Regions from separate parts of the Cellvibrio japonicus Ueda107 genome, predicted to be linked through region 2. Evidence: predicted binding sites of a transcription regulator. Region 2 holds the regulator's gene; each other region holds the start of a gene.
The links. The regulator sigma-54, encoded in region 2, starts transcription at its own class of promoters, with help from an activator protein. The targets are predictions, from matches to a motif close to TGGCACANNNNTTGCNNT.
Positions count from the first base shown of each region.

Region 1 (4,784 bases), 790 kb from region 2:
GGATTACCACCCGATGAAGATGGTGTCGATGAAGGCTTTAAATGTATTCAGGATATTTTGCGTATATCCCCCAATACCAAAATCATTGTGATGACGGGTAAAACCGACAAGGAAAATGCGCTGCGTGCAGTCGCTATGGGCGCCTACGATTTTTACCAAAAGCCGGTCGACCCCAATACACTTGACCTGATCGTGCAGCGCGCCTTCCATATTTTTGAATTGGAAGATAACAACCGTCGCCTGTCACAAATCCAGCAACAGCCACTTGAAGGCTTGATCACCAATGATCCGCAGCTTCTAAAAATCTGCCGCCAACTGGAGAAGATCGCCCCCACCACCGTGACCTGCACACTACTCGGGGAAAGCGGTACCGGCAAGGAGGTGATCGCGCGCGCGATCCACCAATTGAGCCCGCGCAAGAGCAAGCGTTTTGTAGCCATTAACTGCGCCGCCGTACCGGAAAACCTGATTGAAAGCGAACTGTTCGGCTATGAAAAAGGAGCCTTCACCGGAGCGAACAAAACGACACTCGGCAAGGTAGAAACCGCGCACGAAGGTACGTTGTTCCTCGATGAAATCGGCGATATGCCACTTAACCTGCAAGCCAAGCTGTTGCGCTTCCTGCAGGAGCGCGTTATTGAACGGGTGGGAGGGCGCACAGAAATTCCCGTGGATGTACGCGTCGTCTGTGCGACCAACAAAAATCTCGAATCCATGGTCCGGGCAGGCAGTTTCCGTGAAGATCTTTTCTATCGCATCTGCGAAATGACCATCAATATCCCCCCGCTGCGCAATCGCATGGGAGACAAGGTGCTGCTGGCCCGCCACTTCAAACTCAAGTTTGCCAAAGAACATGGCCAGCACGTCACGGGTTTCACACCCGATGCCATAGCCGCCATTGAAAGCTATGATTGGCCGGGCAATATTCGCGAAATGGAAAATAAAGTAAAGCGTGCCGTCATCATGGCAGATGGCAAGCACATCTCCCGTGAAGATATGGGGCTGGCAGAAGCCGGTGAGCTCTCCCTGAACCTGCGCCATGTGCGCCAGGAAGCTGAGCGAACCGCGATACTGCGCGCCCTCAGCATGACGGACAACAATATCTCCGCCGCCGCCAAATTGCTCGGTGTAACTCGCCCAACACTCTACGACTTGCTCAAAAAATTCGATATGAACCTGAGCACGGTCAACAACAATGACAGCGAACCCGAGACAATCAGCTAAGTGCTGTATTTAACCCAGGTAAAGCGCCAGCAAAAGCAGTAAGCGCGCCCCATTAAATGCCAACCAGTTATCAATAGCACTGTGGGGTGTCTCGCCAAACCAACAAATTCTGCACCCCGGCGCCCTTAAGCCATACACCTGAGCCCGCAACAACTGCTAGAAAGAAAACTCAAACGCCGAAAAGTAGCGGCAGAACATAGACACAGATCATAAGAAAAGGATTATTCGGACAGCAGTTGTATCCGAACTCAGGTACTGGCAATGCCCCGTTTTTTTACCCCTCACATCACACCTTACCGTGTACTTTTTATGTCATTGACGCTCAGCGCCTGTGGTGGGATTGACTATGAGGAAAAGAAGGCCACCGCTACCCCCCCAATACAAACCAGTACCAGCGAGTCCAGTGCAGAATTATCTGCCGTTTCTACCTTGTCCAGCAGCTCAAGCTCGCTCACCTTATTAGGGACAGGTACGATTAATCGTTCATCCAGTAGCTCAATCCCGGATGTCTGGAGCAGTAACTCCGTGAGCAGCCCGGCAAGTAGCTATGCCACCAGCCAGGTCGCCATCATCCAGCCCGGCGCACCTGTAAGTTCAGCTCCCCAAAGCTCATCAATACCAGGCAACACCAGCAGCCTGTCAAACCCGGTATCCAGTGCAAGCTCTGTCTTTTTTTATTCATCCTCTTCGGCCAACAGCAACGCAGCAAAAGAAGCCGTACCCTCATCACAAGCCAGCCTCTCCTCCACATCCAGTGATGCTGTTAACCCGCTCCTTTCCTGGATACCCCCAAATGCCCGCGAGAATGGTGAATACCTGGATGCCTATGAAATAGGTGGCTACGAAATACGCTACAAAAGCCCTGAAAATGATACCTATACATATATCCGCCTCCCATCCGACCAAACAGAATACCCGGTCGATACCCTGCCCCCAGGCACAGAGATAGACATTGCTACCTATGATATCCATGGTCTTTATAGCGAATTCATTAAGATCAAATAGATATAAAAATATAATAATCGATAACATTGTCAGAAAATTTAACACCTGAAAATCATTAACCTGGTGCTTTTTTGCACACTTTCTGCCATTTATTCGGCAAAACTGCCGCCGGATCAAGAGAGCCCGGCAATCCAGGACGTGGATTTCTTTTAATCGCTTAAAAGCGCAGTCGATATTTCTTACACCCCCCTTTCCAGTCCTCCCCAAAAAAACCACAACATATTGAAAAATAAAATATTTTTAACAGTGGCAAGACTATTGCTTAAAGCGAAAGTGCTCGTTTAACACTCACTCATTTCCAAACGGAAGGATGCGCTATGAAATCTTTATTTAAGACCTTGCTTGCAAGCAGCGCCCTGGCGGCAGCTACAGCAAGCGCAGCACCTGTAATTAGCATCAGCTTTGACCCCAATGCAGAAGCCGATTTCCTGGCCCTGCTCAACGGCCCGACAGTTGTTGAAAACTTCGACAGCCTTGGCGGCAGCCCAGTCTATGGCGTGGACGATCATCACTCCTGGGAAAGCAAAAGCGTCAGCTACGTCACCAATGTAGGTACCTTTACTCTGGTAGAAGCTGGACAGACTACGGATGGCAACGTTCACAATGATGAACTGATGATTGAAAGTGCCGATACCGGTGAAGATGGCCGTGAAATCCTCTCCAATTATGCTGGTGACCTGTGGCTCGACAGCAATGATGCCAAAAAAGTTGAATGGAGCCTGAGCGCACCACTGTCCGGTTATTTCAACGCTTTCGGTTTCTATCTTGCCGACCCATCCGATGTCAGCGCCAACCTGACACTGACGTTTGCCGATGGCAGCTCCAGCGTTAGCGCCACCACCTTTTACAAACTTCCCAATGCCAGCCTGGGTTATGTCACCGTTATCAGTGACAAAAACATCGTTGGCGCAACCCTGACCTTCCTCAATACCACCAAGAATGATGGCTGGGGTATTGATGATGTGACTGTTGGTAATGTGCCAGAGCCAGGTACCCTGTTGTTGATGGGCCTGGGCCTGTTGGGCTTGGGAGCTGCCCGCCGTCGTTTAGCTGCGTAAAACCAGCGCGCGATATAAAAAGCCGGCTACAAATGCCGGCTTTTTTATTGTTAGCCTTAAAGCTATTCGCTATAAAAAAAACAGTGCATCAGGTAAGATTCCAACATCTTTTCACGTGGACACCTGCATGGAAGACCCCCGACACTCACACGTCAATCCCTTCAAAATAACGGGAGCCCAGCTCATACCACTGGTATTGATCCTGTTGGTGGGCTTTGCTTTTTTTCCCAGTCTAACCCTGCTTTATGGACGCTGGACACAATGGGACGAAGGTATGTCCCACGGCTTGATGATTGTGGGCTTTTTTATTTTCTCGCTTATTAAAAGCAGCCCCTGGCCTATACACCCGCAATCCGGACTTATCACTTTTCTGAGCTGGATTTTACTCGCGCTTACCTCACTGCTCTGGTTTCTGGCCGATGTTGCCAATATTCACCTACTAGGCCAACTTGCCCTAATACCTGCATTTATTCTTGTCATCACTATCCGTTATGGCTGGCGTACTGCCTACGCACATAAATGGCTCTTGCTTCTCCCGATCTTTGCTATTCCAGTATGGGATCTACTTAACAACAGCCTGGTCAATCTCAGCAGCCTGGTTGTGGGCAAATGGGTACAGCTAATCAATATGCCTGCGGTAATAGATGGCAACAGTATCTTCATTCCCTTCGGCCATATTCTGATAGCAGATGGTTGCTCTGGAATTCGCTACTTTGTCATTTCACTGGCCCTGGGCTATATCGTCAGCTATCTCAATCACTACTCATGGCGCAACCTCTTGATAACCCTGGTGATTGCAGCCTTCCTTGGTTTACTCGCTAATTGGCTACGCATTTTTATCCTGGTGGTAGTCGGTTACGAAACACAGATGCAAAGCGCCTTAATGAGCGATCATGAATATTTTGGCTGGGCACTGTTTGCCCTGATTGGCTTTCCTGCCATCTATTTTGCCCCTGTCGTTAAAAAGCAAACAACTCACGAATATCTGCCCCCATCGACGACGCCCAGGCCGATACTGATGTTGTCCATTATTGCCGGGCTGGCCATAGGGCCATTATTGAATGCAATATTGAATGAACCTCCTGTTTATGCACCGCTTAAAGATTTGCTCTCCTCAAAAGCCAACCCGATTCCTGTAAGCCACATGCCATTGCTGCTGACACTCCCCACGCCTGCTCATAGTGAGCATGTCCGTATTGACGAAACCTACCTACAAATTGACCAATACCAGCGCGCTGCCAAGCAGGATAAGCTGGTCCCCTATATTGCTCGCCTTTACAACAACCAGGAGTGGACACTGGAAGAAAGGCAAACCATTAGCCTGGGAGCCATTCAAGCGCAATTACAGCAATACCGCCATAAAAGCTCAGGGCGATACGTACTACAATTGCAGTGGTTTGCCTTGGCCGGCACCACAACTGACAGCCTGGTAGTGGCTAAACTGCTACAAATTCCTGCGCAACTACGTCAGCAGAACCAATTCCAGATTTTCAGCCT
Region 1 is NC_010995.1:4,075,672-4,080,455, forward strand. It holds gene prsR (PEP-CTERM-box response regulator transcription factor) at 1-1,224, shown strand, start outside; gene CJA_RS16395 (hypothetical protein) at 1,486-2,229, shown strand; gene CJA_RS16400 (PEP-CTERM sorting domain-containing protein) at 2,547-3,287, shown strand; gene CJA_RS16405 (exosortase/archaeosortase family protein) at 3,415-4,784, shown strand, end outside.
Region 1: CJA_RS16400 (PEP-CTERM sorting domain-containing protein) is a predicted target of sigma-54. The motif match lies at 2,301-2,318, and genes of this name have one in related genera.

Region 2 (4,784 bases):
CTGCTGGTAAAACCCGCAGAGCAATACGCCGAAACCGACAAAGCTGTTAAGATGCGCAGCGCCAAAGGCCAGGTGGACGCCGTGGGTATGACAGCGCTTATGCGCGACAGCCGCGTCCAATTGCAATCCGATGTCAGAGCCATTTATGAACCGCGTTAAACTCCCTTTCCTCGCATTTCTGGCCAGCAGCCTGTTACTCACCCTGGCAACCCCGGCATTGGCCTTACCGGAAGATCGCAACCAGGTGATCCGCGGCACAGCTGACACCCTGGTCGTTGATCAGAAAATCGGTGAGTCAACCTACAGCGGTTCAGTGCGCATCGAACAGGGCTCATTGGTAATTACGGCGGATATCATCAAGGTGCGCACCCGCCCCGACGGTTCGCCGGATAAGATCGTTGCCACTGGCTCTCCTGCGCGCTTCCAACAGCAACCCAGCCTGGACCAAAAGGTGATTGTTGCAACCGCTAAAAGCATCACCTATACCCCGGACAATGAGCATTTACTGCTGGTTGAGGAGGCCGCCATTGAGCAAGATGGCCAGGTCATGAAAGCGCCGCATATCAATTACGACCTCATCAATGAAGTCATGAAAGCCAAGCAAATTGATGGCGCTCGTGTCGATATCTATATTCCGCCCAAAACCGAAGCCAAGCACTGACCCCATGCCCAGATTGCACGCCCAGAACCTTGCCAAGAGCTATAAAAAACGCACTGTCGTTGTCGATGTGTCCATGACCGTCGATAGCGGTACCATTGTCGGTTTACTCGGCCCTAACGGTGCGGGTAAAACAACCTGTTTTTACATGATTGCGGGTCTGGTACCGGCAGATAAAGGACGCGTACTGATTGACGATCTGGATATCACTCCTTTGCCGATTCACGGGCGCGCACGTGCCGGCATTGGCTACCTGCCACAAGAGGCATCGATTTTTCGCAAGCTGTCTGTCGCCGATAACATCATGGCTATCCTTGAAACCCGCAAGGATCTCGACCGCAAGCAGCGTCTGGAAAAACTCGAATCCCTCTTGGGTGAATTCCATATCACCCACATTCGCAACAGCCTGGGTATGTCCCTATCCGGAGGCGAGCGTCGCCGCGTGGAAATCGCCCGCGCCCTGGCGACCGACCCACAATTCATCTTGCTGGATGAACCCTTTGCCGGTGTAGACCCGATCTCCGTAAGCGACATTAAGGAAATTGTTCGCCACCTCAAGGATCGCGGAATTGGCGTATTAATTACTGACCATAATGTGCGTGAAACCCTGGATATCTGTGAAACTGCTTATATCGTGAGTGAAGGTCACATTATTGCCTCCGGCCAGCCGGAGACAGTGCTTGCACACCCCAGGGTACGAGAGGTTTATCTGGGTGAGCATTTCCGTATCTAACCACCACCCAGGGTGCTACAACCGGAAACATAGCGATTTCTGCGACCGCAACAACTTGACAATTCTTAATTTTTAATCATTAGGCACAAAGATTGCTAAGGCTTATTGATTGGGAATCAAAGCCTGTCTAAACTCCACTAAAAGAAGGTTGGCGTTTTATCTATCCATACCTGCGTACATCCGGTGTCTACCCAGGACACCACCCCGGTTTCACCCTGAACAGGTTTTGTTGCCCCCATAATGAAGCAATCACTCCAATTAAAGCTCGGTCAGCAACTCACCATGACCCCGCAGTTGCAACAGGCCATTCGCCTATTGCAGCTTTCCACGCTGGACTTGCAACAGGAAATCCAGGAAGCACTGGACTCCAACCCCATGCTGGAATTGGAGGAAAACTACGAGGGTGGCAATGAAACCAACTACGACACTGGCGAACCGGATACCAGTGATTACGAGCGAACCCTTGAGGTCGCCGCAGATCCAGCAGCAAACACCACAGACCAGCTGAGCGACAATTACACTTCCAGTACCAGCACTGACAGTTATTCCAGCAGCGAATCAAATGATTACGCCAGTAGCAATGGAGAAGGCTTTGAAGCCGCGGCAGAATCGGACTTTGACGCCGACAGTTTTGGCGATAGCGCCGGGGACTGGTCAGACTCCATCCCTGCTGATTTACCGGTAGATACCAGTTGGGACGATGTTTACCAGGCCTCCTCCAGCAGCAGCTCCAGTAACTACGATAACGAAGACAACGATTTTGAGAGCCGTCGCGCCACAACCGATTCGATTTATGACCACCTCACCTGGCAACTGAACCTGACCCCCATGTCTGACCGCGATCGCCTGGTTGCCATGGCAATTATCGACGCAGTAGAGCCCAGTGGTATGCTCTCTATCAGCATCCACGAGATCTATGATGGACTGGCAGCAGAGCTTGAAGAGCTTGAAGAAGATGAAGTGGTCGCCGTACAACACCGTCTGCAGCAATTTGATCCCTGCGGTGTATGCAGCCAAAACCTGTCCGAATGCCTGTTGGTACAACTCCAGCAATTTGATCCACAAACCCCTTTTCTGGAGCCCGCCAAACTGATTGTTAAGCAATACCTGCCACTCCTGGGTAGCCGCGATTATCGCCAATTGATGCGTCGCACCAAGCTCAAGGAGGCAGAACTCAGCCAGGCGGTAACACTTATCCAGGGGCTCAACCCGCGTCCGGGTGACATTATTGCCAGCGGCGATACTGAATATGTAGTGCCTGATGTCTTTGTGGAAAAACGTGACAGTCGCTGGATTGTGGAGCTCAATCCCGACATAGCGCCACGTTTGCGCATCAATTCAGACTACGCCTCTATGGTGCGTCGCGCTGACTCCAGCAGCGACAACACCTTCCTCAAGGATAATTTGCAGGAAGCCCGCTGGTTTCTCAAAAGCTTACAGAGCCGCAACGAAACCCTGCTCAAGGTAGCCAGCTGTATTGTGGAAAAACAGCGCGGCTTTCTCGAGTATGGCCCCGAAGCCATGAAACCCCTGGTATTGCACGATATTGCAGAAATTGTCGGCATGCACGAATCGACTATTTCACGGGTAACTACGCAAAAATACATGCATACCCCCCAGGGGATTTTTGAACTCAAGTACTTTTTTTCGAGTCATGTCAGTACAGACAGTGGCGGCGAGTGTTCATCGACAGCCATACGCGCCATCATCAAAAAGCTGGTGAGCGCAGAGAATCCGAAAAAACCCCTGAGCGACAGCAAGATTACCGAATTGCTGGCAGAACAGGGTATCCAGGTTGCCAGGCGCACTATCGCCAAGTACCGTGAATCGCTCAATATTCCGCCATCCAATGAACGCAAAAGCCTGTAAATCCAGGCCCAATACCCAGGACAGATGGCGAACGCCGGGACGCACCAACAGGTTGTTATCAGTTGCAACTGCTGAATCAACTGTCATTTTTTACCAGTCCGCGTGAAACGAGAGGATGTACTTATGCAAATAACTATCAGTGGCCACCATCTGGAAGTTACTGAATCGCTCAGGGATTACGTCAATAACAAATTGGAAAGACTCAGTCATCACCATGATCGTATAACCAATACCCATGTCATCCTCTCGGTGGATAAACTGATTCAAAAGGCAGAAGCCACAGTTCATGTCAGCGGCAAAGACTTGTTTGCTGATGCGACCCATGAAGACTTATACGCAGCTATTGATGCACTGGCTGACAAACTGGATCGGCAGTTGATCAAGCATAAAGAAAAGTTGCGCAGCCACCGTTAAGCCACACCAACCCAATCAGCCTCGGAGCACCTGAGCCGGGGCTTAACGACAAGAGAAGATACGACGACAGTAACCCTATGGAAATTCAAGCGTTAATCAGCCCCAAACGCACGCTTTGCCGCGTTGAGGGGGGCAGCAAGAAACGAGCCCTGGAACTGTTGGCCAACACCATCGCCCAGGATGTCACCCATATTGATGCGGAAGACTTATTTCGCCGCCTTATCGCACGTGAGCGCCTGGGCTCAACCGGCATAGGTTATGGCATTGCCATTCCCCACTGCCGGGTGGAAAACTGTCAGGGAACCGTTGGTGCCCTGATCACGTTGACCGAGCCAGTCGACTTTGACGCAATAGATTCACAGCCCGTCGATATCCTGTTTGCCATGCTGGTGCCCGAAGAGGCCCATGACGAACATTTGCAGACCCTGTCATCCCTGGTTAATGCGCTCAACAAAGCGGAATACCGCGATAAATTGCGCGCAGCCGCCAGCGACCAGGATCTGTATGAAGCCGCAATCAGCTAAGCGAGTCCAACATGCACCTAGTGATTGTCAGCGGTCTATCCGGATCGGGAAAAACGACAGCGCTCCATGTCCTTGAGGATGTGGGGTTCAACTGCATCGATAACCTGCCTGTTAGCCTGCTACCCGCACTGGTTGCACAGATTGAAATCCACAAGGATCAGGCGCAAAAGTTTGCCATAGGCATTGATGTGCGTAATGCCTGGCAGGATTTGAGTCTCTTTCCCAAGATGGTATCCACCTTGAAAGAGGCCCATCTGCCCTTTCACACAATCTACCTGGACTCCCATCCTTCCGTTCTCATCCAGCGCTTTAGTGAAACCCGTCGTAAACACCCGTTAAGCGACAAGAGCACCAGCCTTGAAGAAGCTATAGCGCTGGAGCAAAACCTGCTCGAACCCATCCGCGATGCGGCCGACCAAACAATTGATACCAGCCACCTCAACCTGCATGAATTGCGCGATCTGGTTAAGGATCGGGTGGTGGGGCGAACCGAAGCCACCATGGCAATCCTGTTTGAATCCTTTGGGTTTAAACACGGCACCCCGGTTAATGCCGACCTGGTCTTCGATGCCCGCTGCCTGCCCAA
Region 2 is NC_010995.1:3,289,325-3,294,108, forward strand. It holds gene lptC (LPS export ABC transporter periplasmic protein LptC) at 1-159, shown strand, start outside; gene lptA (lipopolysaccharide transport periplasmic protein LptA) at 146-661, shown strand; gene lptB (LPS export ABC transporter ATP-binding protein) at 666-1,391, shown strand; gene CJA_RS13545 (RNA polymerase factor sigma-54) at 1,632-3,260, shown strand; gene hpf (ribosome hibernation-promoting factor, HPF/YfiA family) at 3,384-3,674, shown strand; gene ptsN (PTS IIA-like nitrogen regulatory protein PtsN) at 3,752-4,198, shown strand; gene rapZ (RNase adapter RapZ) at 4,210-4,784, shown strand, end outside.

Region 3 (4,784 bases), 1.3 Mb from region 2:
CCATGGCAGCAGCCCAATCGTCCGCCATTGCATCCTGATCAATATCATCATTTGCCATTTTTATCACCTTTGTTTGCGGAACCCGTACCCGTGACGTTATAGGCACTGCTACGGTCAATAAATTCGAGTATTTTCAATGCGAGGTTGTCATTGTGCTGGCCGAGTTGCGTGCGGAACATAGGTACACCATTGGCGGTAACTACGTGATAATCCGGAAATTCCACCGGAATAATATCGCCCTCTTTCAAATCGACAATATCGCGCAGGGTAATATCGCGCCGAACCACATCACACTCCAAATCTACCTTGGCTGCCAGTACGTCTTCACGCAGTGCACGCACCCAGCGCTCGTCCTGTTCCTCACTGTCGCTCTGCAAACCGGCATCCAACACTTCGCGGATGGGTTCGATCATGGAGTAAGGCACTGTGATATGCATCTCCCCACCACCGCCATCCAATTCGATATGGAAAGTGCTGACCACAACCACTTCGCTCGGGCTGACAATATTGGCCAGGGAGGGATTCACTTCGGAGTGAACATATTCAAAGCTGACGGGAAATACCGCTTTCCAGGCTTCCCCCAGGTCCACAAATGCCTGGTTTAACACCATCTGGACTACACGTAATTCCGTTGGAGTGAACTCACGCCCCTCGATCTTGGCATGGCGACCATCGCCGCCAAAAAAGTTATCAACCAGCTTAAACACCAAACGCGCGTCGAGGATAATCAGGGCGGTTCCGCGCAGTGGGCGAAACTTCACCATATTCAGGCTGGTGGGAACATAAAGCGTGTGAACATACTCACCAAACTTCTGGATCTGTACGCCCCCGACCGAAACGTCCGCTGTACGACGCAACAGGTTAAACATGCTGATGCGGGTATAGCGGGCAAAGCGTTCGTTGATCATTTCCAGCGTGGGCATGCGCCCGCGCACTATGCGATCCTGGCTGGTTAAATCGTAGGCGCGGACCGCTCCCGGCTCCAGATCCGATTCAGTTTCTATATCGCCGTCATCAACACCATGGAGTAAGGCATCAATTTCGTCTTGTGAGAGTAAGTCTTGCACAGTGATTGGCCTTATTGCATAACGAAAGTGGTAAACAGTACCTGCTCCACCTTGCTGGTAGCCGCGGCACTGGACGAAGCACTGGCTTGCGCTTGCTGTTCTCTATCGACAATTCCCTGAACGGCACTGAGCGCCTCTGTACGCAATGCCTCTTTACCTTCCGGGGTTTGTAATTCATCAAAATTCTTACTGCTGAGCAGCATAACCAGGCTGTTGCGTATGGCAGGCATATGCAGTTTCAACAAGGGTTCCAATACAGGATCGCGATACATCAGGGTTATTTCTGCCTGCAAGAAACGCTGGCGCCCATTCACGTTAAAGTTGATGGTGAAATTGGGATTGAGCTGCAGGTAAATAGCCGGAGCCAAAGCGACTGGCCCTGCCGGTTGCACGGCCTCATCCGGATTATCATCCCCACGCCAAAATTTGAGCGCAGCCAAAGTCCCACCAACGGATATCAGAATTAATACAACCGCCACACCAATGATCAGGAACAACTTTTTTTTATCCGACTTTACAGTGCCGGTATCTGTTGCATTTGCGTCATTGGCTTTATCGGTTTTCTTGGGGGCTGCCGCCATGTCAAAACTCCGTCGCTTTTCTCTGCCAAAATAGTATCAGCAATAGCCATGCCACTGCCTGTTATGCCAGATAGCTTAGCAGTGGTTTACTATTTTGCTGGTGAATGTCTTGCGAAAACAACGTATTAGCAACAACCCGGGATAATTCCGGGCATTGGCTGGAGGGAATGGCGATAAAAAGAACAGACTATCAGGCGTAATGATCAATTAAACGTAATTGACCAATGCTGCTCTCACCCACAACCTGGAGAGCCTCTTCTTCCGCCTGGGACTCGGAAGAGCGATTGCCAGAGGTGGACTCATCCTGTGCTCGTTGCTGTTGATGGCGATCCGAGACATCGACATTGACCAGGTTCAACCCCTGCTCGGCAAACATTTCACGCAGGCGTGTTGCCTGCTGATCCAATGCTTCACGCACCTGTGGATGTGGCGAAACGAAAGTCACGCTCGCCTGATCCTGGCTGACACTGACCTTGACATGCATGCTGCCTAAATCCGGCGGATCCAGGCGAATATCGGCTGCCGACAGGTTTTGAGCAGCCATCCACAGGACACGATCACTCACAGCCTGGCTCCACTGGGGATTCCCCATAGCCTGCGGCAGGTTCATTTGCGCCACAAAACTCCGCGCTGTCGGAGATAAAGGGGAATTTGCATCCAGGGGACGCCCCAGTGCATCCACCGGAACAGGTGCCGGTGGAGCTGGGGTTTTTAACGCATCCAAAATGGGCTTATCTCCTGCCTGGCTCTTATCCGATACCAGGGATTTAGCCAGCTCCGGCATCACCTTCGACACCTGTGATTGCAAGTTATCCAGATCGAGAGTAATCCCCTGATCAGATTCCCCTTCTATCACCGGGTCTGTCGCTAATGAGGCGGGATCTATAGGCTTCAGCCCTTCAGGTACCAAAACCTGGCCACGTCCGGCAAAGGTTAGCAAAGGGCTTTTTAATGCACTTTCGCCCTCCTCCACCAAAAGATCGGCAGACAATTGTTCACCGGTTAATGGACTGGCAATTTGCCCTGCGGTCAGCAGCAACGCCTCCGGGGCCACTAAGGGCTCTGGTGTTTCATCCCCTTGTTCAGTTACTAATACGGACGGCTCGACGGGTAACTCACCCATCATTAATGTCATTAGCTCTTGTTCCGGGATTAAAGTCTCATCGGCTTTGTCTGTTGCTATCCCGGTTTCTGTATTCGTTTCTACTGCCGAATCTGTTGCCAGTTTTTTATGGTTGGCACCAGACTGCTCTGACATGGCTGGCTCGGAACACTTAGCCGATGGCGCTTGGGGATTTGAAGGATTCTTACGAGGAGACTCATGCGAGTGATTAGCAGGCGCCGGCCTGGTATCTGCTTGTCGCTCCTCCTGGGGGCGCACAGGACTTGCAGCAGGTTTGACGGCTGGACGGGTGGCAACTTCTGGCCGGGTATTTTGCATTAACTGCTGGAAACTGGTTGCATCTGTGTTGGCTGGGTTCGACTGACTTTTGGTCGTCCTGGCAGGCACATTGGCACTCAGGTTAAGCAGCGAATTAACGGCTAGACCGCTTTGTTGCGCGGAGTGTTGCATGAATACTGGCTCCCATTACACATCGACGTCCCGATACCAGGTAGTGCCATTAAGAGCGGCAAATGCTTGCCGCCCAAAAGGCTGATATCGTGTTCCACAGGGAATAAGTGCAAGGTAGGTGCCAACAGCGCAGGACAGATAAAGGAATGCAGGTGGTAGGGGCATTCGCTGATCAGCGGCTCACCTGCAACATAGCGCGCAGCAGGTTTTCCACTTGGGCATATTCCTGCTCTATCGCACGCAAATCCTGATCAAGGTTTACCAAGTCACCATCGAGGGCCTTTTTTTCCAGGGATGCACACAGAGCTGCTAATTGAATCGCGCCGATATTACTGCTGCTCCCTTTGAAACTATGTGCAGAGCGCCGAATCAAGTCGGCATTGGCACTATTAATAATGGTGTGCAGCTTTTGCAGGCGCTCGGTGGAATCAAGAATAAAGGTGTCAATCAATAGAGGGAAATCACCCTCCATGACATCCCTGAGTGTATTTAGTGCGTCATAATCAAGATGGTTCATGTTGGAGAATTCCACAGTTATATTATTCATTCAATCGTCACTCACCCAGCAAAACTCTACCTCTATGGTATTACCGGCACCGATAAAATTGACCGACGAACACAAACTCTCCAGCAATGCCAAGCCCCGTCCGCTGTAGCTCAGGCTATGCAGGCTATTGCGGTTACGGTTTTGGTAATCAAAGCCCTTGCCACTGTCTTCAACTCGCACACGCAAAATACCCCCCTCATCATGGGTGCGATGGTTAATGTGGAAACGCACATAACCTGTATCCAGTTGTTGGAGGCGCTCTTCACGCAAACGGTAGTAATCGCTAAATCCACTGGGCGTTTTCTTCAGTGTGGAATTCAGTTGCAGTACACCATGCTCCAGGGCATTGGCATATAACTCAGCCAATATGGTGTAAATGGTGCTGCTAAAACTGCGCAGGCTGGGCACTTCCATCAACACATTAAGTAGCATGGGTAGCGGATCAAAGACACGAAAACTACGCGGATTTACCTCAAAGCGCATAGACCACTCAACTTCGGCATTGGCAAATCGCTGGTTGGCATCCACAAATGCCTGATCCACCTGGGCCGGTTCATCCATGCGGATTTCCAGCAGGGAAAGGTCATCGTCTTTATCATTGGTTCCGACAAATTGCTGCACCTGTTCAATAATTTCATCAAACAGCCGTGACGGCTCGCGGTTTTGGACAAAGACTTGTTTGAGTCGTTCCTCGCCGAACATATCGCCATTGAGGTTGCGCGCCTCATGGATGCCATCTGACCAGAGGAAAATACGGTCGTTGATGGCCAGCTCAAAATATTCACAGTTATCTTTAAACGCCCGGTTGGACAGGACCCCCAAGGGTAGATGGGTGGAGCGGACTGGCACCACAGTTGCCGTTTTCTGGCGATAGATAAAGGCATCAGGTAAACCGCCATTCCAGATCTTGACCCGGCGTTTGCGGAAATTGATATCCAGCATGATGGCGCAGCAAAAAATACCGACCGGCAGGATGTTTTTTAACTTGCCATTGATTTCGCGCAGGATGTCGCTCA
Region 3 is NC_010995.1:1,977,969-1,982,752, reverse strand. It holds gene fliN (flagellar motor switch protein FliN) at 1-58, opposite strand, end outside; gene fliM (flagellar motor switch protein FliM) at 48-1,067, opposite strand; gene CJA_RS08395 (flagellar basal body-associated FliL family protein) at 1,079-1,648, opposite strand; gene CJA_RS18650 (flagellar hook-length control protein FliK) at 1,839-3,221, opposite strand; gene CJA_RS08385 (Hpt domain-containing protein) at 3,394-3,738, opposite strand; gene CJA_RS08380 (ATP-binding SpoIIE family protein phosphatase) at 3,769-4,784, opposite strand, start outside.
Region 3: CJA_RS08395 (flagellar basal body-associated FliL family protein) is a predicted target of sigma-54. The motif match lies at 1,685-1,702, and genes of this name have one in related genera.